One region of the Paenibacillus polymyxa M1 genome, then DNA from elsewhere that is predicted to be linked to it. Evidence: riboswitches for the same ligand, from Rfam matches in the RefSeq annotation. Region 1 holds a riboswitch; each other region holds the start of a gene.

Region 1 (10,231 bases):
GCAGTAAACCATAAGTGCTTCCTCATCTGATGAAATCATTACAAGCAGTGGAACATGAGGATAGTTCTGCTGCAAAATGCGAATCAAGCCTTGAGTGTCCGCCTGTTCATCTTTAATGTTCAGGAGTAGCAAACTCACAGGATTTTGAGCTATATAAGGGCTTACATCCGATGTATTACGAACATGAACCACCTGATAACCTGCCTGCTCCAATGGATGAACGAATACAGCGGGCGCTTCATTTTCATCCACAAGTACAATTAACGGGCTCATCTTTTCACCCACCTGGTTTGGACATCGCATTACATATTGGATACGAACAAGTTTGTTATAAGCCATTTAAACATATTTGTGTTAGTGTAACAAAAAAGCAGAAAATCATTCTCAAAGAATGGTTTTCTGCTTTATGGTTTTCAGCCCAAATAGCGATGATATAGACTTCTTGCTTTTGCCAAGTCCTTTGTCCCATGGATCAGCGCTCTGCCATCTGCAAAAACAACCAAGCGATGCTCGCCCACACTAAAGGAAACCAGATACGAATTCCACTCTACGTTCCCCTCACCCAATGCTGTAAATCTATTTGCTACCTCTGCGAGATTCAGATGTGTCCGGTTGGCAGGTCTTATTTGAACGGTATCCCTACCGCACAAAACATCTGTTTTCTGCCGATAAGAGGCTGATAAATAGGGATACGTCGGTTGGCTACCGCAAGAAGGACAATTCGCTTTTTTTAGACGATCCACTGCTATTGCTACATACTCATTTTTCCACAAATCAAACGAAAGCAACTTTCCTCTCAAGTTCTCAGGATATCCACCAAGAAGCTTGAAAGCTTCCGTAGTCTGGTTAGCGGTGACCATTTGTACTGCCTGCGGAATAATCCCGGCCGTATCACAGGTCTCCCCTCCAAGCGGTACAGTTCCCATCAGACAGTGTAGACAAGGTGTCTGACCCGGTAAAATAGTGTAAGTTACACCATAGCTACCCACACATCCTCCATAAATCCAAGGAATGCGATGCTTGAGTGCCATGTCGTTCATAAGAAGCCGGGTATCGAAATTATCGGTTGCATCCATCATGAGATCTACCCCCTGGATCAACTCTTCCAGCTCTTCTATCCCAACATCCAAGACATGTGCATGTACAATTGTTTCCGAATTAATATCCTTTAATCTTCGCTGGGCAGCTACTGCTTTGGGACACCTTTGCACAGCATCACTTTCCTGAAAAAGCTGCTGGCGCTGCAAATTGCTCCATTCCACATAATCCCGGTCTACCAGGCTTACCGTACCTACGCCTCCACGAACTAACGTTTCTGCAATACCTGTGCCCAGCGCTCCAACACCTATGATTAGTACGTGAGAGGAAGCAAGCCGGCGTTGGCCTGCAGGCCCAAAGGGTGCAAACCTTTCCTGTCTGGAATAACGGTCACTTTGTGGTGGTTCAGCAGCAGATTTTTTAGTAATCCTCATCCCTGAACCATGCCTTCTATCGGACTGCTTGCTGAAGCATAACGTTTTACAGGAATCATCCCCGCCTCAAATCCATATCTACCTGCACGTACAGCCAACTTCATGGCCTCAGCCATTTTCACAGGATCCTTCGCTCCTGAGACAGCTGTATTCAGCAGAACACCATCTGCTCCCAACTGCATTGCCATTGCTGCGTCACCAGGTGAGCGAATACCAGCATCGACAATGACCGGAACTTCCGCTTGCTCGATAATCAACTCTAACGAAAACGGATTGAGCAAACCATGTCCTGTACCAATCGGCGACGCTCCAGGCATTACGGCATGTACTCCAAGCTCTTGCAACCTCTTCGCTAGTATCACATCATCCGATATGTAGGGTAGCACGACAAAGCCTTCCTCTAGCAACTTTTCACTAGCTTTCAATGTTTCAAAAGGATCAGGCAACAGCGTCTTGCTATCCCCAATGACTTCTACCTTAATCATATCGCACAAGCCGGAGGCTTTTGCCAACTTGGCAATACGGATTGCCTCCTCTGCTGTTGTTGCCCCCGCTGTGTTGGGAAGAAGTGTATACCGGTTCAAATCCAGTGTATCGAGAAAATGCTGCTTATCCCGTTCCTCCAAATTCAGTCTGCGCACAGCGAACGTTAATATTTCCGTCTCAGCAGCCTCTACGGCTTGGGATTGGATATCCAGATCCGGAAATTTCCCTGTTCCTAGCAACAGCCTTGAGGTAAAAGATGCTTTTCCAATGGTTAACATGATCAACCGCCTCCTACAAAATGTACGATTTCTAGGCAATCTCCATCCTTAAGTACCGTTTCATGATGATCTTCACGGGTCAATATATGCCGATTCAGCTCTACCACTACGGTTTTCACCTTTAAATCAAGTTCATGCAGCAATTGATCCACACGAGTGATTCGATTGGAAATGGTCATACTCTGTCCGTTAATGGTCAGCTTCATAAGCTTTCCTCCTTGAGAAGTTCAGAAGAAAATTTACTTATTCCAAGTCCAGCTGCACCTGCCCCTTTAAGCATAGCTGCCATCGCTCGCCCAGTCGCATCACTAAGCAGGACACCGTTGCGATAATGCCCGACTGCAGCATAGACGCCCTCTACTCCAGGAACAGGTCCAATGAAAGGACGCTCCGCAGCTGCCTGCGGACGCAAGCCTGCCCATGCACGTACAAAAGAAGCTTCCTGTACACGCGGTAACCAGGCAGATGCACGTGCTAACAACCCCTTTAAGCCACCTACGGTCACCTCTTTGTCATATTGATGCGGAAGACTCGTGGCACCAATCCAAAGCTCGTTATTCTGTTTAGGCACGAGGTAAATATCGTCAGCATAAATGGTATAATCCAACGGATGATCCTTCAAGGAGACCGCTACCGCTTCGCCCTTGACCGGGTATAGTGGATAATCAAACCCAATTTGTTCTAGCAATTTCAAGCTGTCCAAGCCTGCGGCAATCACGACCTGATCGCAGGAAAAAAATCCACTATCCGTTCGCACACCACAAACTCGACCATCCTGTATGACCAGTTCCTCAGCTTGAGTTCCAGACCATATTGTTGCTCCCAGCACCGCAGCTGCCCCTGCATAAGCACGGCAAAGCTGGACAGGAGACACTTGTGTCTCCTTTGATCGGTAGATAGCCCCAATTACTTGATCTGCCAAGCCCGGAATCCGTCGGGCCAACTCCTTGGCATCCCACCAAATGGGACGATCATCCTCTCGCATATTCGCAGCATTCCAGCGTTTTTGGCCCTCTGCTTCCGAACGAAATGGGGTCACAAATCCTCCTGTACGAAAGTCCACTGAAATACCCGATAAACGTTCCAAATCACAGACAAGGTCAGGGAATGCATCTCGACTTGTACGGGCAAATCGTGCCAGCTCAAGGTCTGCAAACTCTTCACTTTCCGCTGCCAGCATTCCCACCGCTGCTCCTGATGCTCCCTCACCAGGGATCCATCGTTCCAGCATGATCGTACTACGTCCCTCCTTAGCCACATGATAAGCAATGGAACTGCCGATCACACCTCCGCCTATGACCAAGCATTCAGCGTGTCCTATCGCTTTTTTCTCTGTATGTGTCTTTGACATATGTTCCGTGTCTCCTCTCCAGTAAGCATTCTGCTTTCCCTTCGTCTTGTTTTCTTGCTACAGGTCGTGAACTACAAGATCTACCATTCGCCTATATTCCATCGCTGCTGCAACGGGTGACTTTGCTTCCCATATACCAGACATCACCGCAATTCCGCTTGCTCCAGCATGATAAAGCTCTGGAACATGATGGGGTTGTATGCCTCCCAGCGCTATCACCGGAATGTCCGACAATCTGCAAATGCGTTCAAGCTGTGCTATACCCCGCGGTACAAGACCGGCTTTACAATGGGTCTCATATACATGACCAAATAGTACATAGTCTGCTCCAGCCTGCTCGGCGGTCTGCACCTCCTCCAAGGAATGTACAGACACTCCACAGCGTGTACCCTCTGAAAGTAGACTTTTCGCATCCACCACAGATAACCCATTAGCTGGAAGCTGGACAGCTCCTGCCGAGGTAAGTAAAGCTACGTCCACGCGGTCATTTACTACAATTTGCCGCAAAGGAACTTCCTGCTTGATCATGCTACGAGTCAAAGAAAGCAAAGCAGAGGCACCCTTCTGTTTCGAACGTGCGTGTACATAATGAATATAAGGACAAATAGCGGCAGCCACTTGGGGTACATTCACACAGGAGACACTTTCCATCGTAATTACGTGTAATTCGATCTCATTTTCACCTCACTTGGACTAAAGAATATGAACTTGTGTTATAAAAAAATCGTATTAGCTGAATCTATATTGTTTTAGCTCCATATTGGGTAATATCATACGGAGCCAGCCACATGTACCAGCAATAATGAAAGGAGATTATATGTAAATCCATCTACGGAAACTCGAACAAATGAAGATGAACGAAACGCAAAAAGCCACTTCCCAAAGGAAGTGGCTTGACAAACGTTCAAAATCAAACGGACTATTATATCCGTAAACGTATATCGTTCCCTGCGCAAACAAAAGTAAAGAGCTACTACCTTGTTTGTACAGTACTCACTTCCCTACGCTGGCATAACCCAGATCAGGTACAAAGGGTCCGAAATCCATTTATTTCGTCTCAGCCGCATGGGCGGCTCCCCTAGTGTGACTATTTTATTGTATCAGCTAAAGATAGCTTAGCATATTTTCCTAATTCTGCAAACCCCACCTTGTATGAAATCTGTCAGAACTGGATTTTAGTTAACTTTACTAGACCACTCTTCTACATTCCACGTTTTGGTTACCCAATCCTCGTAAAAGTCCGGTTCGTGGGATACAAGCAATACGGTCCCTTTGTATTCCTTCAAAGCGCGTTTGAGTTCATCCTTTGCTTTGACATCCAAGTGGTTGGTGGGCTCATCAAACAGTACCCAGTTACTCTCACGCATTAACAGTTTACAAAGGCGGACTTTAGCCTGTTCTCCACCACTAAGCGCAGACAGAGGCCGCGTGATATGCTCATTCTTCAAACCACAACGCGCCAAATGCGCTCGTACTTCATGCTGATTCAAATGTGGAAATTCATTCCATACATCGTCAATCGGTGTAATTTTCTCTGCCTTTACTTCCTGCTCAAAATAAGCGGGCTGCAAGAAATCTCCTTGATAGGTTTTTCCGCTGATTGGAGGTATTTTCCCCAGAATGGTTTTGAGTAACGTAGACTTACCAACACCATTGCAGCCTACAATTGCGATCTTTTCGCCACGTTCGATCGTCATGGACATTTTAGGCAAAAGGGCATGAGTATAGCCAATTTCAAAATCAATACCCTCAAAAACTGTTTTCCCGCTTGCACGGGCTTCTTTGAACTGAAAGGTTGGCTTTGCGGCTTCTTCTGGCTTATCAATACGTTCGATTCGATCAAGCTGCTTTTCACGGCTTTTTGCACGACCTGATGTAGATGCGCGCGCTTTATTGCGCTGAATAAAATCTTCCTGTTTCTTAATATATTCCTGCTGCTTCTCATATGCATCAATATGCTGGGCTTTGTTCAGATCCGCCATTTCAAGAAACTTTTCATAGTTAGCTGAATAACGGGTCATCTTAGCAAATTCAAGATGGTAGATTACATTAACGACTTGGTTCATAAATTCAGTATCATGTGAAATTAGGATAAAAGCATAGGGATAATCCTTCAAATATCGCGTAAGCCACTCAATATGCTCCACATCCAAATAGTTGGTAGGCTCATCCAGCAGCAATACATTTGGCTTTTCCAACAGCAACTTCGCAAGCAGCACCTTTGTCCGTTGCCCACCACTAAGGGCTGCTACATCCCGATCCAGTCCGATGGCAGAGAGACCTAATCCATTCGCCATTTCTTCAACCTTCACATCAATGAGGTAAAAATCCCCCATATCCAGTTGCTCTTGAATTTCTCCCATCTGTTCCAGCAGTACTTCCAACTCTTCGGGAGAAGCCTCTCCCATTTTATCCGTAATCTGCATCATTTCCTTTTCCAGTTCCAACAAAGGAAGAAACGCGTCTTTTAATACATCACGTACTGTTTTACCTGGCGTTAGCTTGGTGTGCTGATCCAGATAGCCATAACGTACACGTGGAGTCCATTCCACTTTGCCTTCATCTTTAAGCAATTTTCCAGTCAGAATGTTCATGAGTGTCGATTTACCAACACCGTTTGCTCCTACCAATCCTACACGTTCCCCCGCAAGTAATCGAAAGGAAACATTTTTAAATAACGCACGGTCCCCAAAGTTGTGGGATACATTTTCTACAGTCAATAAACTCATAACCTGTTTTTGGCTCCTTATTGTCTCATCGGCATTGCCGAGTGTTCTTATTTCATATAGCTATTGTTTCTTTCAAAGCTTTATTGTAGCACATCCGGCACCCTTATCGGAATATTGAAAACAGCGAATTTTAAGGTTTTCAGATGGATTGGCCTAAAAAAAGAAAAACAGTTAATCGTAGTAGCACTTAAGCTCCTCTTCGGTAGGTACGTAAGGAGTTTCTTGCTGCTTTGGTAATCTAAGCTTCTAGTATACAGAAGCTTACAATTCCCTAGCAACGAATGCCTAAATAATTGATAAGTTCTAATAACAATTAATAAAAAGGAACTCTATGTAGACAGTCCTCATGAGTATCGGAGGAATAATAAAATGAAGAAAATGTAATCATCCCGGTCTGGATTCTGGACCGGGATGAAATAAAATTAATTTATAATTGGCTATCTTTCAGCAGACATGGCAATTTCTTTTGTTTCATGAACTGTACCAAATGGATGCTCAGGCGGTGCATAGATAACGTATATCTTAAGGGGCGTATTTCCTGTATTAATTACATTGTGCCATTTTCCAGCAGGTATCATAATTGCATAGTCATCATAGGCCATCACTTGATAATCTAATTTGTCTTTCCTATCCCCCATTTGAACAAGTGCCTGACCTTCTTCAATACGTATGAATTGATCAGTTGTTGGATGAGCTTCTAAACCGATATCATCGCCAACATTAATACTCATCAGAGTCACTTGAAAATGTTTCCCTGTCCATATAGCAGTACGATAATTTTTGTTTTGATTTGCAGCCTGGTCAATATTCACTACAAATGGACTTTGTCCATAATCTCTTAATATTATCTTTTCATTGAGATTACTGTCGTTGTTGTACCAATTGTAGTATTGAGGATTATAACTCCGATAGTTGTAATTACAGCTGTTATACATAGGAATATGCCATGGGAAGTGATGGCATGATTTAGGGTACATACTCATTCTCCTTTTTTTGATTCAGTGTTTACTTATCATATGCGGTTGCCTATATAAAGGACTAAAAACCTTCAACATTAGGCAAGTGCCTAAATGATGCCAAGACAAAAATATTCACAAGCGGTTTCGTCTTTTACTTCAACAGATATTAGCACTTAAATTTACATATAACGGCATATACTTTGCGAGTGGTGTCAGCTTCGTTGGAACTCCCCCGATATGTCGAGTATCAAATTCCATTTATTTGACTCACTCTTTAAAATAGCAGTGACCATAAAATCGAAAGACTAGGCTGTCACTGCAGGCCAACCTTTTAGTTGACCTAATAATACGAAACCCACCCCGGAGAGTGATTAATTTAAGCTGTTATGATATTTGTATTCGAAATACCCAGCAGCTGCCGCAGATTTTTCATCCGTAAAACGCTCAACCGCTTGAAAAGGAGCTGGATATGAATCTCTATAAAAATATTTCATTCCAGTACCCGGTTCTATGCCTCCAATAATAGATTGCTTTCGGACGACTCTTCCACCACCAAACCCATAGTTATTGTAATATCTGTCTCCAACTGGAATGCCTTGGATAAACGCGATCATACCCACATCATCTATCGTGTTATACCATTCCTCTTGTGGAATGAGTGGAAGAGTGAACGTATAGGAAATGCCATTCCGTGCTGCTTTTTCGTTATGGACGTTAATCATTCGAGCCAGATCTTCCTGAACGGTGCGAACGATGGTAGAACGGCGCATTTGCTCAAAGGTTAATGAATTGTTCAGTAACGAAATGGGGGTCTGACTCTCAAGCTCCTTTTGAAAACCCTCCACCCATCTCTGATTCCGCGCATCATATGCGTGCAGATAATTGTCCAGGGTGAATCCCACACTATTGCCTGCTGCATCAACATAGGCATAAGGCTTTTTTTCGCTCCACTTGTGGCCTATGACCGCTTGTCCATACGCATCTTTATAGGTTGCTGAAGCGAACGTATAATAACCATCATAGTCCAGAATCACAATGACTGGTATGTAATCCAATAACGCACGTTGTGCTGCTGTATCCCCATCAATGCCCATATTAAGGAAGAAAGTGTGCAGGAACGTGGTCAGTGCTTCTTCTTTATCTACACGAAAAAACTTATCTGATCCATATCCGGCCTCGCGTTCCTGACGTTCATTCTGTGAGAGCACAACACCTGCATCCTGAACTGCGGTACGGAGAGCAGACGTATATTTCATTTCTAGCTGCTGTACTTCACGCTGATTCTGCACTCGTAAATCACTAACCACACCAAAGGGCAAAAAGAGTAGGACAAATATAACTGCAAAATCAGTAATCTTCATTCAAAACCATGCCCCCGTAAGAAGCTGAAACTGCCGGCTTATCGTTATCTATTCCACCCAAAATCCAGGATTTGTATAAATCCGCAGGAGTTCGATTCGTATTATGTAATCGTACTGTAAAATAATCTCCGGCCATCAAGGTATACCGACGTGTCTGTTCCGACTTGGGCTGCGAATTATCAGGAAACAGTACAGGTAAGATTTGCGGGTTATAGTAGCCATCGTATACAGCTTCATAATTACCCAGAAAACTGTCTGGCTTTGCCGCATCTGCATAGTTCGGTACATATTTTTTGTGCATATGCTCCAAATCAACTTCGTACGTATTGCCTGTCAGCTCCAGATCACGCATAAAATCGTTATACATCGTCGGTGTAATGTAACCTTTGGTTCTTACCATATCAACAAAATGTACAGTCGAATGATATGTATTTAACCCGGATATATCATCCTGCCGTTCAGCAGCTTGAGCTGCGGGTACGATGTACAAAAGCAATACAGCGAGCAACGCCCCCAACAGCTTGGATATTGTTTGAACCACTTCAGTCCTCCCCCAATTTCTCAAAACGTACAGATGTTATGTCTCCGTTCCCATTACGCTGTGGGTATATGGCATATATAGAGGAAGCATCCAAGGTAGATACATCAGGCTCAAACGGTTCAGAGTATACATCGTACTCTAAACCGTCAACTTGAACCGAAATCCCCTCCTGCAAGTTCATCCGAATGGTCTGGATAACTTGAGTCCCCTTAATCCGTTGTGGCGTCTCCACCTCTATAGTTCTGGATATCCGCCCCTCTGATTGCTCCTCCCGCTGCGACCTTAATTCCAGTGCACTACCCAATTGACTGGACAAGTTTGCTGCTGCTGCACATGCGGTTATAAATAGAATAACTGACACACCAAGCCACAGCATACTTGAAGCGTGATCAGACATGCTCACATCTCCCTTATGACTATCATCTTTGCTGTACTTCTTAAGACTGGGTAAACAACAACCCACGTACCACGTTTGATTTGTCTTTAACGATTTCAGCCTTGAATTTACCACTTGGATTTACGTATTCATTCTCCTTTTCATTAAGTGTATTCGCAATTTTCCCCGTCTTATCACTGCCGCCATTCACAGCACCATACTGCTCGCTGTCTGGACTAATGTTCAGAGCATTTCCATACCACTGTCCTACCGTATTTTTGCCGGTTTTAATCTGAATACCAAACTGGTCCTTTCCCTGAAACTTCCGCAGCGCGTTGGTTACCTGGGAGCCGCTAATTGTTGTGCCGTCGTATACTGTAAAGGAGGCTTGAGACAATTCGGTCTGGATATCGGCGAAATTGTTTTGTGCTGTTTTAGTAGCTTCCTGAGCTGAGATAAACAGTATGACTACAATTGTAATTAGTGCGATGGTCAAAAATATCCCAGCAGCTACCTTTAATGCTGTTGATGCATTGTTCATTTCTTTCTCTCCTCAACTTGTAATATTGGTTAATCATCATTGAATTTACTTACTGAATTTTTTGTATTTGCTCATAATAGCTATCCATTTGAACAAAGCTCATACCGATCAGCGGAATCACCAAATATAAAAAGATA
Region 2 (10,231 bases), 2.0 Mb from region 1:
TTCGATGTTGAACCTCCAAATTAGTTGTGATTGGGAAGGTGAAAAATGAGTTACAGTATAGCCGCTTCGCGTGCAGATTGCTCTTCCGATCGCTGTTGAAATGGGATTCTCTCATTTAAAAGTGATGATAGGTTAGAATCCCATTTCAAAGGCGAACGCTGACGCTTCTCCAGAGCAATTCTGCCCGCTCCGCTTTTGAGGCACTGTAAAGTCATTTCTCTTTCCCATAGTGAGTGGTGCAAGTGTAGTGAAATGATTGATTCGTAGCATCAAATTAATTCTCTACCATTTACCGCTTGTCGATCCGGCGGGATATGGTGCTTCCGGTGAACTGGATCGTTTGTACGAAAATAATCATAACGACGATGGTGAACGCCATCAAGCCTGTTTCGAACCGCTGGTAACCATAGCGAATGGCAAAATCGCCTACCCCGCCGCCGCCCACAATGCCCATCACCGTGGAGTAGGAGATGAAGCTTATGGTGGACGTGGTCAAACCCAGTACTAGCCCGGAACGGGCTTCCACGTATAGAAATTTAAAAATAAGCTGGAGGGTGGATGCTCCCATAGAAGTAGCGGCTTCAATCACACCCTTGGGCACCTCAAGCAATGACTGCTCCACCAGCCTCGAATAATAGGCGATGGCCACCACTGACAAGGGAACCGTAGCAGCCATCGTGCCCAGCGCCGTCCCTACGACCAGACGTGTAAATGGAATCATAAACACGACGAGCAGCAAAAACGGGAACGAGCGGATGACATTGACCACACTGTTCAGAATGGTGAAGAGCAGTCGGTTTTCATATTTTTGCCCTTTGCCGCACAAATACAAAATCGTTCCTGCCGGAAGCCCTAACAGTACAGCTGCTGCGATGGAAATCCCCACCATGATAAACGTCTCTCCGATGGCTTTCCATATCTCAGACTGATATTGCGCAATGATGCTTAGCATTTCATTCATCAGCTTCACCTGCTTTCGCTGTTGAACCTACCGCAGCGTCAGCTACACGTTGCGTTGAAAGCAGCTGTCCATCCCGCATTTCTGATACATGGGTACAAATGTTGCGTACCACGTCCATATCATGCGTGACGATTACAATGGTAACTCCCAGTTCACGGTTGATCTCCCGTAACACGCCTAGAATATCCGCAGTCGTCTGCGGATCAAGGGCTGAGGTCGGCTCATCACAAAGCAGCACCGCAGGTCGATTCGCCAGTGCTCTGGCAATCGCCACACGTTGCTTTTGGCCTCCGCTCAGTTGTGCCGGATACTGTTCTGCCTTATCCGCTAAACCGACGAATTGCAGGCATTCGCGCACGCGTTCTGCTCTCTCTTTTTTCGCGACACCTGCCAGTTCCAACGGCATTGCTACATTTCCACTTACCGTCCGATTGTGAACAAGATGATAATGCTGAAAAATCATCCCTATGGATCGCCGAGCTTCACGGAGACGTTTTTCCGGCATGCGAGTCAGATCTTCCCCGTTCACAACCACGTTTCCCTCATCCGGTCTTTCCAATACATTCATCAACCGTAGCAACGTAGATTTGCCGGCACCGCTGGCACCTATGATACCGTGAATTTCCCCCTCCTCCACTTGAAGGGACACGGATTGAACCGCATGAAATAGGCCGCTTGAGGTGGTATAATGCTTGTTTACCTGATGCAGCGTAATCATGTAACTTGGCCTCCTGATGATCCATTACTGCGGGAAAATGTAATAAGCCCGCCAGCCCAGGCGGGTCTGTACGAGCCGTCAATTCCCATTGCATTAATATACCACAGAGCAGAAATCGGGCAAAGCCTTTTGCAACAATTAACGTACATCCCATACCCCTACATAAGGAAAGCAGGTACCAAGTCCCCAAGCCAACATCAGCAGCACCACAAAATAAAAAATAAATATAATATCTACAGCCGAATAGCCGATCGCATAATAATACGTGCGCTTGGTTTCATTAGCAAAACCCTTCGCTTCCATGGCAATAGCAATGCGCTGTGCACGCCGGATACTTTGAGCGAGTAGCGGAATGGCGTACCTGCGGAGCGTGGCGTACATATTCCATTTGGACACATGCTGGTGTAAACCTCGAATACGGTGGGCATGTCTCAAAGCCTGAAATTCCTCCAGCATCATCGGCATCAACCGCATAGCTGCCAAAAAGCTGTATGCATACTTGGGAGGGAGCTTCCATTGCTGCATCAGTGAATAAAAAAGGCTCACCGGACGAGTCGTTAAACCAAACAGCAACCCTGCCGCGGCCATACTCAGTGCACGAAAGCCCAGATGCATGCCTCGGAAAAAACTTTCCTGCGTAATATGGATCAGGCCCCATGTCCACCAGGTCGTCACTCCCTTGCCAAACATCATCATGCCTGTTGAGGTTGAAATAAACACCAATATAAAGGGGGATCCGTACAGGAGCAGCCGCTTCCATGGATGGCCTGACCAGACAAGCAACAGCAGCATAGCACATGCAACATTAAACATAACGTTCGGATCATGGATGACTATAACAATCACAAACAGCAGGGAAAACATCACGAGCTTTAGGCCCGGGTTTACGCGATGCAGCCATGTTTCATGATGAGGAAAGGACAGGCTCATACTGTAGTTCCCCTTTCTGAATCCGCCATACATCGGTACAATATCGACGGACAATTTCCGGGTCATGCGTAACCATCACAATGGCCGTGCCTGCCGCTCTCAGCTGCTCCAACATATCCAGCATGACAAAGGTATTACGCGCATCCTGCCCAAAAGTCGGTTCGTCCAGCAGCAGCACTTCCGGCTCCCGGATCATAGCCGTAGCAATACTCAACCGCCTTTTTTGACCCAACGAAAGCTGATACGGATGGCGTTCATCCAGCCGCTCCAGTCCGAACTGTATAAGCATTCGATCCACTCGTTCCCTACACTGTTCAGCTGTAAACAGGCTCTTGGGTAACGAATATTCCAGTTCCCTTCGTACGGTGTTCGCTACAAATTGCAGCTCTGGATTTTGAAATGCAAACCCAATACGCTCAGCCAGTTGCTCCGTATTGCCTGCCTCAGCTCCGCACACGCAATAACGACCCTGCGTGTGAAGTAAACGCATCATAGAGAGCAGAAGCGAGCTTTTGCCAGCCCCGTTTTCACCGACCACGCCAATCCAGTCGCCAGGCTTCACCTGCGCTTGCTCCACATAAATGACTGTGCTCAAACCCCGGAGTCCGCTAAAATGTTCTAGCTCCAGCAAATCCGTTGTAGGTGCTGAGGTGGACGGACTATCCGTATGCCCTCCATCTTTCTGCTGCGTCACAGACTCTCTCCAACGCGGCGAAGACGATTCATCCCATATCCCCGGATACCACACGCCATACTCGGATAATGCCTGCCGATGCACATGAAATACGTCTTCCGCCCTTCCGTCCGCAATCATTTCTCCTTGATCAGAAAGCACCACAATCCGATCCACATCCTGGACAATTTTATTGATTTTATGCTCTACAATCACCAGCGTCTGGTCTGCCGAAATGTTGCGAATGGTATCCCACACCTGTGTCGTGCCCTCCTCGTCCAACAAGGCTGTCGGCTCATCCAGAAAAAGCACTTCCGGCTCCATAGCCAGCACCGATGCAATCGCCAGCCGCTGTTTCATTCCTTGTGACATGCTGGCAATGGGCAGATGTATATCATCCGTTGGAAGACCAACCTGCATTAGCAGCTCGCGAATGCGGGATGGCATCTGCTCCCTTGGAACCTGCTTATTTTCCAATACAAAAGCCAGTTCCTCGTCTGCATATGACATACAAAATTGTGTGTCGGGATCTTGAAATACAATACCAGAGAGACTCGGGATCACGGCAGCATCGTATTTCATAGGCACTTCTATCGTGCGTGGAATCAGACCGCTCAGCACCTGAAGCAGCGTTGATTTGCCGCATCCGCTCGGCCCCAGTAGCAGCAGCTTTTCCCCTTTGCGAACAGATAAGGACATATTGTGAAAAAGCAGCTCTTGCTCACCGGGGAATTTCAACCGAAGACGGGTGATCGAAGCCACCACATCTTCGTTGGCCGGGCTCATCAATCCAGCCCCTTATAATCTTGTTCCGTTGCCGGTCTCAAACTTCGCGTAACGCCGGTTACTTCCAATGCCTTAGCCAGATAGAAAGCGAATATTCCAGCAATCACAATACTGCCAATCATCCGAAATCCAATATACAAAACATAGTTCCAGGTCGATAGCTGATCAATATACCCATAGCTGAAGTCTAAAATCAGAGAAGTGACAGCAGCTCCTGCCGCAGCTAGTGAAGCAATCCACAGGTTGGCGTTCCGATACAGAAAAATCGCAAAGAACAGCTCCGCTCCCAAGCCTTGCAGCAGACCATAGTACAAGGTGGACATGCCCCATTCACTTCCCAAAAAAGCACTGACGGTTGCCGCGGCCACCTCTGCCAAAATCGCAACACCCGGTTTGCGAATGATGAGATAAGCGAACGTGCCAGCCATAAACCACATGCCATACATTAGTTGTTCGGCGTGCATACCGAATGGTTTCATCAAATCATAGGCAGGTCCCCATATTTTGTAGACCAGCCCAAACACCACGGAGATTACAATCGTGACCAAAATATCAGTCAGCTTCAGTCCTTTGGACGCTCTTACATTCGTATTCATTGTTGATACGCTCCCCTTTTTCTTTAAAATAGGCCATTTGGCCATAAAAAAAAGCCTGTCCGGAGCTGAATCTCCAGGCAAGCTTTATGCGCAGTCATAAAATGATCACCATACATTATCAGTTGTCGACATATCTCATATAGCACAGCAGTCTACTGCACTAAAACCAAGCCAAAGTCAGGTACAGAACAAGACACGCTTGTCCGTCTGCAACTTTTTACAGACTGTAGCTCATTAACTTGATATAGGATATGAAACGTATCCATCGACTAGCCGCCGCTAATCGGCGGTATTCCTGTTTCTTGTAAGGTGTTCTAGGTTTCTCTACGCTGGCATTACCCAGATCAGATTTCACGGTCGGCGGCAAGGGCCACCCTCTCAGCCTGACTATCTCAAGCTCCCGACAATGCTTTTTAATTCACTATAATATATACCACATCTATGGCTTTGACAATCCTATAATCCGAAGAAACGTTTGGCCGTTTCCGTCGTCGCAATTTCGATCTCCATCATGCTGCGGCCTGTGCACTCGGCAATCGTAGCGGCGATGTGAGCGAGATACACCGGCTCATTACGCCCTTCTTTGGGCTTCACGGGCAAATTACGCGGGGTCAAAAATGGAGCGTCCGTTTCAATCATCAACCGGTCCAATGGAATATCCCTGACCAGCTCCCGCAGATGCTTGCCGCGCCGTTCATCACAGATCCAGCCTGTGATACCGATATACAGTCCCATTTCCACATACGTATGCAATTCCTGAGCAGTACCAGTAAAACAATGCACCACCGCTTTATCGACAAGCTCTTGATGCTCTCGTAACATAGCGACAAAATCCTCATGCGCATCTCGTTCATGCAGAAATAACGGCATATGTAGCTCACCCGCCAGTTGAATCTGCTCTCCAAACCATCGGCGCTGTACATCACGCGGAGAAAAATCACGGTTATAGTCCAACCCGCATTCTCCTATGGATACGACCTGCGGCTGAACCGCGAGTTGGCGGAGCTGTTGAATCGTATCTGTGCTGCAATTTTTGGCATCATGGGGATGCACGCCAGCTGTAGCATACAGCTGACCAGGATAACGCGCTGCATACTGAGCGGCCTCTCGACTACTGCGAACACTGGTTCCAGTAATAATCAACGGTGTAATCCCTACAGCCGCTGCTCTCTCGACCACCTGTTCCCGATCTGCATGAAACGAACGGTGCATCAAGTTCACACCAATATCAATCAACGGTGTACTCCTATCCATCTCAATCCCTCCTTCGCAAACTACAATCTCGGATCAATCGGCTCCGATTCCAGAGATAGCGCGGCCAGGACGCATTCATGTATACGCTCCACCGTATCCTTGCGGACAAAACGTTCCACGCCCTCCATGCCAAGCGCTCCTTCCATCAAGGCATGACGCTCCTTTTTGTTCGTTCGACGCTGCTTCAGACGTTTTAAATTCTCAGGGACAAGATAATCCATACCGTAAATGATGTGCAAGTACTTCCGGCCTCTCACCTTGATTGCAGGCTGAATCATCTTGTCCCGATTTTTCATCAAAAAGCGTTCCGGCTTGATCACAATGCCCTCATGACCATCCTCTGTCATCTCATTCCACCAGCGAATGACCTCTTCCTCGCTTGTTTCATCCGTGATGACACGATACTCTGTCTCCATAAATATAGAGGACAGTCCTGCCAGCTCCCGGTTGTGCTCCATATGCCAAATATGAGATTGGTCAAAAAACGTCTGTCCGCTGTGGGCCAGTGTATGAAACGGTGCAATACGAATTTCATCCAGACCGTCCACATCCCAGCAATATTTTTGAAAAGCCTCTTGGAACGTTACGGCATTGCCATATTTCTGTTCCATTTCCTCCAGCCAGTCTCCAACCTCTCGGCCTGCAACCTTCGCCTGCTTCAGCTTGTCTACCAGCTTACTGCGATCCAGCAGAGCTGCTTCACCCACATGCGCATACTGTGCAGCAATCAGTTCCCGAGCCTTGAGATTCCACGGTACAATTTCCGCATCCAGCAACACAAAATCCGTCTGGTTCTGTTCAAAATATCCGGCATCCACTAGATCCGCATTCAGCTTCTCCAACACCTGCTTCCCAAAGCCTGACTCAAAGAAGGGTCGTCCGCTTCGGGTGTAGATCGTGCCCAATGTCGGGTAGCCTACATATTCAACAGCAGCCAGTTCGTTTTTGAATAATAGCAAAATCGCCCGACTACCCATATGCTTTTTCTCCGCTACCATCGTTTGTACGCCTTGACTGCGATAATAAGCTAGCGCTTCACGCGGATGCTCCAGATAACCTTCCTCTCCGGAAACCTTGGGGGCAGGACTCATCGTGGGCGGAATGTACACCAGTTCCTCCATCGGTACCGTCACATGTGACACGGTATCTATAGCGGTTTTGACCGATTCTCCTTGTACGCGCACTTCGCCATACGATTCCGTCAGCACACTGTAACCAGCGATGAGCTTACGTAAATTCGGCGGGGAAAACCGTTTTCTCTGCCACCGGACAAGTGGGCTATCGGGATCATTCGCATAATTCTCATGAGCCGGAACGCTGACAAATTCCTTTTCCGGATAACGATAAGCGGTCAGCATACCACCAAATACCACACCTTGATCAATATTCACCGTCTGATTGACAAGGGTAGGCTGCGGTCTCGGATCATGTCCCCATACTACTATTTCTCCCGATTCATGGTCTACGAACCAATCTTTGCGGATTGGTTTTCCGTCTGCATCCTGACCTTCCGTATCTCCATAACGACAGTAATCAGAAATACGCGCCGACTGTTTGCCAATAAAATGATCCTTGATCCCCGCATGAGTCACAACTACGTGCCGCAACCCGTTTCTGCCGAAAATAAGATGAGAGGGTGCATGTAGTAGAAAATCCCTCAGCTCGCCTCTAAGCTGTTCCGCTGCTACCTTGCCCGCTTTTTGTTCATATTGAACCATTTCCTCTGCGAATCGTTCATCTCCATGATTGAGAGTTACCTTTCTTCCATCAAGGTAACGACCGATTTTCCAGCCATGATTGCTGTCAATCATGTAGGCGAGTCCAGCGTCCACGTGCTTTTTCCAGAACTGCACTGCTAATAACGATTCTGGGCCACGGCTCATCACATCTCCGACAGACACCAGTCTTCTGCCTTCTGGATGATGGTATAGTCCTTCCGTATCTTCCATATATCCGAGCCGCTCTATCACTTCCAGCATCTCACGGTAGCACCCGTGAATGTCACCAATGATATCAATGCCTGCACCCATATCATGAAACAGCGGCTGAGCACAACGGGCAAAGTTAACCTTTTCTACATCCTTGAGGACATAGCAAGCATCAAAGCCTTCTTCCCGGATACCGCGCAGGTTCCGCTTTAACAGCTGCGTCTGCTGCTTGACCCGTTGGCGGCCACGCGGATGCGCCCGGCCTGAATCACGTTCCAGTAGCACAGATTCGGGTACATCCAGCACCAAAGCCATCACAGGTACATGTGCCTTGGCTGCCAGCTGTACATATTTCTGGCGATCCTCAGCATACAGATGGGTGGCATCCACAACCGTCAGCTTATTCAGACGACAGCGCATAGCCAGAATGGTATCCATCGCTTCAAACGCCTTGGCTGACATCTGCTGGTACTCATAAAACAGCACGTCCGATTCCAGCCTTGGAAGTCCGCTCCAGTCTATAAATTCCGTATCTCCGACCAGCTGGCGAAAATGATCTGAGGATACCACTTCCGTTTTCAATAGAATCCCTTCGCTCACCAGCCTATCCAGTAAAGTGGTTTTACCACTATTCGAGGCCCCTACCAACACAACCAGTCCAGCATGCGGTAGATTAATCGTTCGTTCGGATGAAATGCTCATGAATTCTTCGGCTCCTTTCTGCGCGTAAATACAGCCATTTGGGTCGGTTGTCCAAAGCCTTCGACCTCTTCTCCGATCCCTTCCAGCGCTAATGAATAGGGAGCTTCCTCAATCCATTGCTCGCATCGTTCACGAAACTCGCTTCTGCTCCATTCAAAACGGTGATCGCCATGCCGCAGCTCTTGCTGATCCATACGATACACCTCATTATATTCTCGATTGGGAGTCGTCACGATCAGCACACCCGGCTGATATTCTGTCACAATCGTATCCATCACCCGGTTCAGACGATGCTCATCCACATGCTCAATGACCTCACACAGGATCATCACATCTTTTCCCCGCAATTGCTCATCATAATAAAAGAGAGAGCCCATCATAGGTGTAGGGCGAATTGCATCAGCATGCCTTTCCAGCTTGGCAAAACGCTCCACCGCCCTCACCTGTGCATATGCAGACGGCTCCACCGCCCAAATCTCTTCAATGCCCTTCATTCGAGCCATCCGAGCCGAAAGCTTCCCTTCCCCTGAACCAAAATCTACGATTTTCTGTCTTCGGGGCAGCTTGCGAATCACATCCATAATGGCTTGATACCGCAGCTCATTGAGCCGTACAGTAGGCTGTTGCGTCCCTTCCTCCAGTGACTGTTCTTGCTGCTGATCCTGTTCGTGATTATGCTTTTGTTCTTGGATCGCATGTTTTTCAGTCCGTGTAGCAGCAGAATCAGATTGCTCAAATTGCTCAATCAGGTTGGTAAAATGAAGTGTGCGTCGAATGATGAGCTCGCGTAGCGGATGCGCTGACAACCAGCCTTCACCGTAACGTCTCAGCTTGTCAAACTCTTCTTCGCTAATATAGTAGTGCTTATAATTATCCAACACTGGAATCAACAGCAATAACTGACGCAGCGCATATTGCACCGTCTGATGACCACTTAGCGTGACATATCTGACGGTGCTTCGATTTTTCAGCTGAAAAGAATAATCCGCTTCCCCTCGTTCTATGGTCACTTGATAGCCCAGCGGCGCAAATAGTCCCTCCACCACAGCATCTGGCAAATCCGACGCAACAGGCCCAAACGATAACTCCAGTGCAAAAGGATGCTTCACCCATGCTGCATAGTCTTCCTTGGGTTTGTCGTTCAGGGCCGTGCCAAGCGCGCCGCGAATATAGGTACAGAACAAGCTACTGGTTACAAACTCCCGGTCATTAATATACTGTGTAATATCATAGCTATCTGGACTGTTTTTGACCAAATCTATCGAATCTGGCGAAGCCTGAATGACGATTTCTGCCTCTTCCTCGGTAAACACGGTGTACACCATGCGTACACGCGCACCCTTTTCCGTGCGATCATACGTATTATAGGGATTTTTGGCAAGCAAATGCGAAATCATCCCGGCATTATTTCCGGTTGCTTTTAGCGTGATATGCATACTCTACTTCTCCCTCCCAACTTATGTTTTCCATACTTCATTCACCGCAGCGCGGAACATATCATCCAACTGCTGATCTCGTCCGCCCTCCATATGCTGAAGCAAAGGCGCCTTCTGTTCAAAGTAAGCAATTTGCTGCTCGATAAAATCATTCACCACCGAAAGCTGTGGCTCCACATCCAGCTCCTCGCCCGCTTTTTTACGTTCCAGCAAATGTTCGATCACCTGATAAAGTTCGGTATCAGCC
Region 3 (10,231 bases), 2.2 Mb from region 1:
CGCGACCAAAACCATCGACGGCGAAACCGTGGTCTTCCCAGATTCCCTCGTGGGAACGGACTCCCATACGACGATGATTAACGGGCTGGGTGTTGTGGGCTGGGGTGTCGGCGGGATTGAGGCAGAGGCCGGTATGCTGGGGCAGCCGTTGTATTTTGTCACTCCCGATGTGATCGGCTTCAAACTGACAGGCAGTCTGTCAGAAGGTGCTACCGCTACGGACCTGGCGCTAACAGTTACGCAAATGCTGCGTAAAAAAGGCGTGGTCGGGAAATTCGTAGAATTTTACGGCCCAGGTCTGGCCAACATCAGCTTGGCTGACCGTGCGACTGTGGCCAACATGGCACCGGAATACGGCGCAACGATCGGCTTTTTCCCGGTTGATGCCGAAACGCTGGCTTACCTGCGCAGCACCGGACGTTCCGATGAGCAAGTCAGCCTCGTAGAGGAATATTACAAAGCTCAAGGCATGTTCCGCACAGCCGATACCCCAGACCCTGTGTTCAGCGATACGATTGAGCTGGATCTGGCTTCGGTTGTACCGAGTCTCGCCGGACCCAAACGTCCGCAGGACCGTGTTGAGCTCAGCCGCATGAAAGAAACCTTCGAAGGCATTATCCGTACCCCGGTAGACAAAGGCGGCTATGGACTGAGCGATGAAAAGATCGCACAGAAAGTTCCACTGACCCATCCAGACGGCTCCACCAGCGAGCTGGGCACTGGCTCAGTCGTGATTGCAGCGATTACAAGCTGCACGAACACCTCCAACCCAAGCGTTATGCTAGGCGCGGGCTTGCTCGCCAAAAAGGCAGTACAACGCGGGCTCAAAAAGCCAGGCTATGTTAAAACAAGCTTGACACCAGGTTCCCTTGTTGTAACGGAATACCTGCAAAAAGCCGGGCTGATCGAACCACTCGAAGCCCTCGGCTTCCATGTGGCAGGCTACGGCTGTGCGACCTGTATCGGTAACTCCGGTCCACTTCCTGACGAAGTGAGCCAGGCCATTACAGACCATGATCTGACCGTTGGTGCAGTCATTTCCGGCAACCGGAACTTTGAAGGCCGTGTGCATGCGCAGGTCAAAGCCAACTATCTTGGTTCGCCGCCACTGGTAGTCGCTTATGCTCTCGCCGGCACGGTAAATATTGATTTGGTGAACGATCCACTCGGTTACGATCAGGACAATCAGCCTGTCTACCTGAAAGATATCTGGCCTTCTTCCGAAGAAATCAAAGAAGCGATCAGCCTGTCTCTCAGCCCGGATATGTTCCGCCGCAAATACGAAAATGTATTTACAGCCAACGAGAAATGGAATTCCATTCCGGTTCCTGAAGGCGAATTGTATGAGTGGGATGAAAACTCAACTTATATTCAAAATCCGCCGTTCTTTGAAGGACTTCAAGATGGTGTGCAGGATATCAAGGAAATCCGTAATGCCCGTGTACTTGCCCTGCTGAATGATTCGGTCACGACTGACCACATCTCGCCAGCAGGCAACATCGCCCCTTCCAGCCCGGCAGGACTGTACTTGAAGGAGCATGGTGTTGAACGCAAGGACTTCAACTCCTACGGCTCTCGTCGCGGTAACCATGAAGTCATGATGCGCGGTACATTCGCCAACATCCGTATCCGCAATAATGTAGCTCCAGGCACCGAGGGCGGTGTAACCAAGTACTTGCCAACAGATGAGGAAATGTCCATCTATGATGCGTCCATGAAATATCAGGCAGCCGATCAGAACCTGATCGTCATTGCCGGCAAGGAATACGGCACAGGTAGCTCCCGTGACTGGGCGGCCAAAGGTACACTGTTGTTAGGTGTTAAAGCCGTCATTGCTGAAAGCTTCGAGCGGATTCACCGCAGCAACCTGGTCGGCATGGGTGTACTGCCGCTGCAATTCCAGGAAGGCTATGGCTGGTCCAGCTTGGGTCTCAATGGTCGCGAAACCTTCGATATTCTCGGCATTGACAATGACGTGAAACCAGGTCAAGAACTTACGGTTGTAGCCAAACGCGAGGATGGCACCAAGTTCGAATTCCCGGTCACTGCCCGTCTGGACAGCACCGTCGACATCGACTACTACCACAACGGTGGTATTTTGCAAACCGTATTGCGTCAAATGATTCAAGCGTAATGACCGATTGAATCATGAAAATCCCCTCCCAAATGCGGTGTAAACTGCAATTGAGAGGGGATTTTTTACATTCTTCAAGCCTTCAAAAGAAAACATATGCCAAGGATTGAGAACACTAGGGTTATAAGAAGCGTGAAGAGACCAGGCAGGCTTTTCATGATTGTAGAACTTTCTTCGCTCTTGAACTGACGTCTGAGAAAAGGCTGGAGAAAAAGCATAATTACAAAAGCTATGAAGCTAAGTGCACACAACAACCATACTTCAGGGGAGGATTTGTCAACAAAACGATCAGCCACATCATTGAAATTGTAGTGGATTGCTACATTTCTCGGCATTGTCGGATAGATAAACAAGTAGATACTGAAGGGCACAATAGAAAGAAGAATGGAAAATAAATTTAAAATATTTAATCTACTTCGCATGAAAATCCTCCTTATTAGAGCTAAACAATTTATATGATACACAGATCAGCAGTCTATATTTTTACTTCCCTGGCTTAGTAAGAGAGAAATAATAAAACTAATCATCGTGGAAAAAAAAGAGGCGAGTACCATATACACATTAACTTCTTGTCCTAATCCTACTTCAAACCAACTAAGCGGTTAGTAAAGGACATTCCCACTGCTAAATGAAAAAAAGCCGACCCACTCAGGACCGGCTTCCAACCATGTTCTCTTATTCTCTTACCTTCGCTTGCCAATTACTTCGAAATATCCAAAAAGCCCTCTCCGAACACATCCCGTACATCATGAATGGTAATAAACGCTGCTGTATCGATAGCTTTCACAATCTTTTTAAGCGCGGACACCTCTTGTTTACTAATGACGATATATAGGACTTCTTTTGGATTTTTGGTGTAATATCCGTGGCCTGACAGGACGGTAACTCCACGGTCCATTTGCGTAATGACCATCTCGGCAATTTTATCTTGGTGCTCCGAAATGATCATGACCGCTTTTTTCGGATTCAATCCTTCAATCATGAAGTCCATCACCTTCGTACCAACGTACAAAATAACGATAGTCAGCATCAATTTTTCCGGACCAATAATAAAATAGGAAGAGAATGCAACAATCAGATCAAAAAACAACAAGGCATAGCTGATATTCCAATCCAGATATTTGTTGGCGATCCGGGCTAAAATGACGGTTCCTGCCGTTGTACCACCGACCCGTACAATTAAGCCAATTCCAACCCCTACCAAAACTCCGGCAAATACAGCATTAATCGTCGGCTCATGCGAATCAATCCGCCAGTTGACCGTTAAATGCAAAAACAATGAGTTAAATGCGACCGCAATTATAGTGTACAAGGTCGTTCTCTTGTCCAAAAATTTATATCCAACAATCAGCAGCAAGCCATTAATCACCAGATTGACGATCGAGGGAGACCACTGAAACAGGTAGTACAAGATGATCGTGACCCCTGTAACGCCCCCCTCGCCAAACTCATTCGGGATCACATACAGATTAACAGCCAGCGCGAAAAAAAACGCACCCAGAATAATAAATACGATATCTGCAATACTTTTTTTCATATATGCTCTAATCCTCTCTCTAACATTTCAACGGATGAATTGCCAGATGGATTGGCTGACTCTTCTTGCCAAAATACGCTGACAACCAGTTCATGGTATCTACTACCCAACATAAAGTCAATACAACTTTGACACTTTAATTCGCCACCAGACTGCCTTAGTCCAAGCTTAGAATTCCGCAAAATTCCGCTAATACAAGGTTATTCGACAAAAAAACACAATCCCGACTACTAAACTAAGAAAACGGGCCTCTAGCCCTTGTTTAGGCCCTAGGCACATTTTCCCCTAAAATGACCATCCTCCTAATACACATTTTGGACACATACGACCATCTTCCTGTTTTATGGCAAAAGCGTTTTACTTTGGATAAATGCGGGTATAATGATTGAAACCTTACCAAGCAACCTACATGGCATTACGACATCAAGTACATATAAATAGTCCTATACAGACGTCCTAAGCAACTCAATCTGAATTTGACAATATGGAATTGGAGGAATGACCCACATGAATACAATGAACTTAACTGTCCACACCCTGATGCCCTTTCACCACCAATACCAACGTGCCAACGCGGTGAGTATGCAGAAGAAAGAAGATAGCTCGGAGAAGAAGCTCAGCTTTCAGGACATTTTGAATGAAAAAATGGGTAAAAAATAAAGCTCCGTTAATCCGGTGCATATCTCGCTTTACATAAGCTGAAAAGCCGTAGTTTTCTACATCGACTGTAGAGAACCACGGCTTTTTGCTATCTCACGCGTTTCTAAACCTAAACTCATACATTCATGGAAATAAACCTCTGACGAGCTTAACTGTACTATTTGTTGAGGCTTCCCAGTTGATTGACTTTCGTATCGCTACCGATTTATCGCTCGCCATCCCGATACTGCTCTGCCTTCTCACGCATCCCGGCGACGACGGCTTCCTCGGTATTCAGTCCCTTATCTGCCGCATAGGCACGAATGTCCTGTGTGATACGCATACTGCAAAACTTAGGACCGCACATCGAGCAAAAGTGTGCTTCCTTGGCCCCCTCTGCCGGTAGTGTTTCATCATGGTAGGACAAGGCCCGCTCAGGGTCAAGCGAAAGATTGAACTGATCGCGCCAGCGGAATTCAAAACGCGCCTTGGACAAAGCATCGTCCCGCTGCTGTGCACGTGGATGGCCCTTCGCCAGATCGGCAGCATGTGCGGCAATTTTGTAGGTAATAACTCCCTCGCGGACATCATCCTTGTTCGGCAGACCCAAGTGCTCCTTCGGCGTAACATAGCACAGCATGGACGTCCCGAACCAACCGATCATGGCCGCCCCGATAGCTGAGGTAATATGATCATATCCTGGTGCGATATCCGTCGTCAGCGGCCCTAAAGTATAAAAGGGAGCCTCCTTACAAATTTCCATTTGTAAATCCACATTCTCCTTGATTTTGTGCATAGGGACATGTCCCGGCCCTTCAATCATGACCTGGACATCATGCTTCCATGCGATTTGCGTTAGCTCGCCCAACGTCTCCAGCTCTGCAAATTGTGCTTCATCATTCGCATCATAGATACTACCCGGACGCAGACCATCCCCGAGAGAAAAGGCCACATCGTAGGTTTTCATAATTTCACAGATTTCTTCAAAATGCGTATACAAAAAGTTCTCCTGATGGTGCGCAAGGCACCAAGCTGCCATAATCGACCCGCCCCGGGATACAATTCCCGTCATTCTATTCGCCGTCATCGGTATATATCGCAGCAATACTCCCGCATGAATTGTAAAATAGTCCACTCCTTGCTCCGCCTGCTCAATCAGTGTGTCTCGATACAGCTCCCACGTTAGCTTCTCTGCTTCGCCGTTCACCTTTTCCAGTGCCTGATATAGCGGCACCGTCCCAATCGGTACGGGTGAATTCCTAATAATCCATTCGCGTGTCGTATGGATATTACGACCTGTGGACAGGTCCATGACGGTGTCTGAGCCCCAGCGTACAGCCCAGGTCATCTTCTCCACTTCCTCCTCGATGGAGGACGTAACCGCGGAATTTCCAATGTTTGCATTGATCTTCACGTGAAAATGGCGCCCTATGACCATGGGCTCGCTTTCCGGGTGATTGATATTTGAAGGTAAAATGGCTCGTCCAGCCGCTAACTCCTGCCGCACAAACTCGGGCTCCACTCCTTCACGGATCGCCGCAAATTCCATTTCAGGCGTAATGATCCCTTGCCGCGCATAATGCATTTGCGTCACAGTGCGTCCTTGTGAAGCCCGTAGCGGACGGTTGGTCACGCCGGGAAATTCCACTGTTTCCCGTTTGGAGCCGGGTTTCAGTCCATTATCCTCCGGCTTGACGGCGCGGCCGTCGTAAGCCTCCACATCCCCCCGTTCCAGTGCCCAAGCTCGCCGTAATGGTGGCAAGCCCTGACGAATATCCACCTGATAGGCTTCATCTGTCATCGGACCGCTGGTATCGTACACACGCAGTGGCTCATGATACTCTATTCCCTGCGGCGTATGTGTGGGATGCAGTGCGATTTCACGCTCTGGCACGGCAATGTCCGGCCGAGAACCTTGAATATACACCTTGCGGCTCCCTGGGAAAGAATTAACCCTACTGGCTTGCTCCGTACTTGTCTTCTCTACTGCTGTTGATTTCACTCCTGTTTCTTTTGTTCCTTCGGTTTCCATTGATTTCATGATCCATTCCTCCCGTATCGTTGAAGTGACACACCGATCCGGAACCATTCCGAGGGTGGCGCTGATCTATGCAAAAAAGCCGGTTCCCTAGGGAACCGGCTAATCAAACGAGGCAGCTATCCAGACAGTGCGCACATGGAATAAAACCCTATGCGTCACCGCAGACAGCAGCTGCGTATACATTTCAATGGCCGATTACTTCCCTACGCTGGTATGATCCAGATCAGGTGCAAAGGGTCCGGAATCTTGCCCGATTCCATCTCAGCCCGCATTACAGGCTCCCCCAGTAACTGTGATACTTTCTATTCACATGAATTGGCGGCTATAACAGACATCCGCCATCTCTATCAGACTACTTTAAATTTATAGCTTTGGCAACCCTTGTATGATTTCCTTTTGTATTGATTACTGTTACGGGAGCATAAGCCCCATTTCCTTAGCTGCTTCGATCAAAACCGGAGCAAAATCATGCAGCGTCTCGGGTGCAAGTCGACTGACCGGGCCGGATACAGATAATGCCGCCGCGACCTGTCCTTTTCGGTTCACAATAGGCGCGGCCACAGCCGCAGCTCCTGGCTCACGTTCTTCATAGCTAGTCGCATACCCCTTCTCACGAATGTCCTGCAGCTGGGCTTTATATACCTCAGGATCTACCGAGGGAGGCCATTCTTCACTGCTTAGCAGTACCTCCAGCTCCTGTGGCGGCATAAAGGCCGCCAGCACCTTGCTGGAGGCTCCCACAGCCAGCGGCATACGCGCTCCCACGGGAGCAACCCTGCGGATCGCCTGATTGCTCTGCACGGCTTGTATGCGAATACGCATGCTTCCATCCCGCAGGTACAAGCTGACCGTCTCCCCTAAGCGATCACGCAGTCCTTCCATTGCAGGCTGTAACAACACCGCCGGCTCATCGCTTTGGGACAGATGCGTCGACAGCTCCCATATGCGAAAACCAAGCCGATATTTTTCCGTTTCGGCATTCCGAACGACAAATCCCCGATCCTCTAGCGTAGTCAAAAGACGATGAACGGTGCTTTTATGTAGACCAATTTGGGAGGCAATCTCCGTTAGACCAAGATCAGATTCTGCGGTAAAACACAGCAGTATATCAAGTGCACGCTCTACAGCGCGGACGGTTAATTTACGGTCTTCCATCGTGAACCGCTCCTCTTGTATCCATATTCGTTTCACACTATGAAACATGGTTACATAAATTATATAGAATAGTCGCGGCTACTGTAAACCGATGTTTTTGTGACAACCATATTACAGAACAAGAACAAACATCGACAATTCTTTGCATCATTTTTACTTTTCCGGTTCAGACGTTGACTTTGGATAATACCCATCATACGATAATAGGTATCTATACGGACATACCCTACTATTTTCAAGTGGAATTATACCTAAATTTTATGATTCGAAGATCAATTCTATATAAGGAGGCTCTTACATGATTTCGACATCCCAGCGCAACGCTCAGCTACAGACCGCTGTTCAGGAGCCGTCCACCCCACTCTTTAATCCCCGTATGCTGCGGTTCAAGCACGTTGTGATTGCTCTGCTGCTGTCGGTCGTATTTTTTCTGTTGTTTTGTTTTATTGCCTTGCATGCTTACATCGCCTGGGTGCTTACGAATCCCACCGTCGCGCCATTATACTCTAATCCGATGCAGGCCAAAGGTATGCCTTATGAGGAAGTCAGCTTCCCAGCCAAGGATGGTAGCCGCATGGTACAAGGCTGGTATATCCCGGCAGATCAATCGCGGAAAACGATTATTTTCAGTCATGGCTATGGAGCCAACCGTGAAGAAAGCTGGATTCCCATGTATGATCTGGCGCATTATGCCCATAGCTTGAACTTTAATGTGGTCATGTTCGATTACGGATTTGCGTCACAAAACAGCAAGGCCGTCGCAACCGGAGGCAAGGCAGAATCCCAACAGCTTCTTGGGGCCATCCAGCTTGCAAAACAACGCGGCTCGTCGGAAATTATTGTATGGGGCTTCTCTATGGGAGCAGGAACCGCTCTTCAGGCGGGTTTGCAAACCAAAGATGTGGACGCGATGATTTTGGACAGCACCTTCCTACTGGAACCGGATACGCTCTACCATAACATTCACAATCAAATTAATTTGCCGAGACATCCATCTTTGGAAATACTGGAGTTGCTGTTTCCAGTCTTGAACGGCACCAGTTTGCATCAGATTCCATATCAGGAAGTAAAAAAGGAGGACTATCCGTTTCCAATCATGTTTGTGCATGGTACACAGGATGAAAAGGCTCCTTACCCCATTGCGGAAAAGCTCGCTGCCAATCAGACCAACCCACTTTCCAGTGTATGGATTGTCAAAAACGGGATACATGAGCTTATTTTCAGAGAGCATCCTCGTGAATATTTACGGCGGGTATCGACATTTTTAAGCAGTGTACAGGAGCTGGAGGACAAGAAAACTACGGCTACTGCCCAGAAACAAACGACTACGAAGTAAAGAATTATTTTCGATATAAGCCTTCATCGCCTTGAAGAAGCTTGCCTATGGACACTTAACCCGTGCCGTAGACAGGCTTCTTTTTTTATTTTCCACGATTAATTATTGTTCTGCAAAAAAGGTATAACCTGATGAAGGAAGTTCATAGACATATTCCCGATGAGACGGCGAATATACTGGGTACATATGCATCCAGGACAGATCTGCTAGATCTGCCGGATAGCCATAGTGGGATACGGGAGGTAAAAACGATGCTGAGTACTTATGGGTCTTTCCTGCCCTTACGTGTGCTGGAGGAAATCCGTCATTGGAAGCAGCAGGAAAGTTGGCATGTGGAAGTGATTAAATCCGCTACTGAAGGGCTAGAACCTGCTTATGTGCGGCTGCTGGATGATTGGCGAACCGTATTTGAACAAACGGAACGGGCCGCCATAGAGCTGCTTGAAGAGCAACGGAGCGCGCTTGACCCGGTAGAACAAGCATGGCAACATCAGGAGAAAAAAGCGTCGTCTGCTCCCCAAGCTCATACACACCAGCTGGATGAATCATCAGCCCATTCAAGGGGATCAGACGCATCAGCAACTGGAGAGAAACCGTTGTCCGAATCAGGCTTGAATTCACAGCCTGCCTCTCAAGAATTAAATCGTCGACTGGACGATTTGCTGCAAACTGCGAACCGTCAATCACAGGAATATGTACGGCAGCTAGGTTTGCTGACCGAGCACAGTCATGCATTGCGTCAACAGCCAAAATCCGCCGGAGTTGTAATACACGCAGCACATGAAAGTCAATATTTCCTGATTTCGACAACTCCCTTTCAAGAGCCCGGCTCCATCGCACGAGCCACTGGGTTGTATCATGTAGCGGCAGAGGGTGAGGATTACCCGGAGCAAGCGTTTCGAGAGAGGCATGCCAGCATGAGAGGAGAAGGTTCTGGGGCTACTAAAGGCGTCCAGTCCGGTCAGACGCAACCTTCAGCAGCGGAAAAATCCTTAGTCGGTCGCCCGGTCCCTATTGGGGGACATCGGCTCCCTCCGCTTCCTTACCCTTATAATGCGCTTGAACCGTACATTGATGAAAAAACGATGCGTATTCACCATAACAAGCATCATTTGAGCTATGTGAATGATCTGAATAAAGCGGAAAAGAAACTGGAAGAAGCCCGAAAAACAGGTGATTTTGACCTCGCAAAGCATTGGGAACGTGAACTGGCATTTAACGGGGCAGGTCATTATCTGCATACTCTTTTTTGGACGATCATGAGTCCTCAAGGCGGTGGAAACCCAAGCGGACCGCTGGCTGAACAGATTAAAAAGGATTTTGGCAGCTACGATGCCTTCAAAAAGCAATTTAGTTCGGCAGCCGAAAAGGTCGAGGGCGGCGGCTGGG

Evidence for each region. A riboswitch is a leader RNA that binds a small molecule or an ion and turns the genes downstream of it on or off. The one in region 1 is predicted to bind thiamine pyrophosphate.
Region 2: it holds a riboswitch for thiamine pyrophosphate, as region 1 does, so the genes downstream of both, PPM_RS04720 (ECF transporter S component) here and PPM_RS13575 (thiamine phosphate synthase) in region 1, are expected to answer to the same signal.
Region 3: it holds a riboswitch for thiamine pyrophosphate, as region 1 does, so the genes downstream of both, thiC (phosphomethylpyrimidine synthase ThiC) here and PPM_RS13575 (thiamine phosphate synthase) in region 1, are expected to answer to the same signal.

What each region holds. Positions count from the first base shown of each region.
Region 1 is NC_017542.1:3,078,169-3,088,399, forward strand. Features, by position in the region: gene PPM_RS13550 (response regulator transcription factor) at 1-273, opposite strand, end outside; gene PPM_RS13555 (ThiF family adenylyltransferase) at 414-1,472, opposite strand; gene PPM_RS13560 (thiazole synthase) at 1,469-2,236, opposite strand; gene thiS (sulfur carrier protein ThiS) at 2,239-2,442, opposite strand; gene thiO (glycine oxidase ThiO) at 2,439-3,587, opposite strand; gene PPM_RS13575 (thiamine phosphate synthase) at 3,645-4,238, opposite strand; TPP riboswitch at 4,569-4,677, opposite strand; gene PPM_RS13580 (ABC-F family ATP-binding cassette domain-containing protein) at 4,763-6,316, opposite strand; gene PPM_RS13585 (cupin domain-containing protein) at 6,754-7,293, opposite strand; gene PPM_RS13590 (hypothetical protein) at 7,647-8,636, opposite strand; gene PPM_RS13595 (hypothetical protein) at 8,623-9,177, opposite strand; gene PPM_RS13600 (hypothetical protein) at 9,179-9,574, opposite strand; gene PPM_RS13605 (hypothetical protein) at 9,615-10,094, opposite strand; gene PPM_RS13610 (hypothetical protein) at 10,144-10,231, opposite strand, start outside.
Region 2 is NC_017542.1:1,052,658-1,062,888, reverse strand. Features, by position in the region: gene PPM_RS04745 (MetQ/NlpA family ABC transporter substrate-binding protein) at 1-1, opposite strand, end outside; gene PPM_RS04740 (methionine ABC transporter permease) at 290-961, opposite strand; gene PPM_RS04735 (methionine ABC transporter ATP-binding protein) at 954-1,679, opposite strand; gene PPM_RS04730 (energy-coupling factor transporter transmembrane component T family protein) at 1,818-2,609, opposite strand; gene PPM_RS04725 (ABC transporter ATP-binding protein) at 2,584-4,068, opposite strand; gene PPM_RS04720 (ECF transporter S component) at 4,068-4,664, opposite strand; TPP riboswitch at 4,969-5,078, opposite strand; gene PPM_RS04715 (TatD family hydrolase) at 5,121-5,918, opposite strand; gene PPM_RS04710 (polynucleotide kinase-phosphatase) at 5,939-8,548, opposite strand; gene PPM_RS04705 (3' terminal RNA ribose 2'-O-methyltransferase Hen1) at 8,545-9,984, opposite strand; gene PPM_RS04700 (nucleotidyltransferase domain-containing protein) at 10,006-10,231, opposite strand, start outside.
Region 3 is NC_017542.1:886,812-897,042, reverse strand. Features, by position in the region: gene acnA (aconitate hydratase AcnA) at 1-2,134, shown strand, start outside; gene PPM_RS03980 (DUF1648 domain-containing protein) at 2,209-2,556, opposite strand; gene PPM_RS03975 (YitT family protein) at 2,835-3,671, opposite strand; gene PPM_RS29550 (hypothetical protein) at 4,179-4,331, shown strand; gene thiC (phosphomethylpyrimidine synthase ThiC) at 4,537-6,351, opposite strand; TPP riboswitch at 6,535-6,646, opposite strand; gene PPM_RS03965 (IclR family transcriptional regulator) at 6,763-7,506, opposite strand; gene PPM_RS03960 (alpha/beta hydrolase) at 7,805-8,842, shown strand; gene PPM_RS03955 (Fe-Mn family superoxide dismutase) at 9,094-10,231, shown strand, end outside.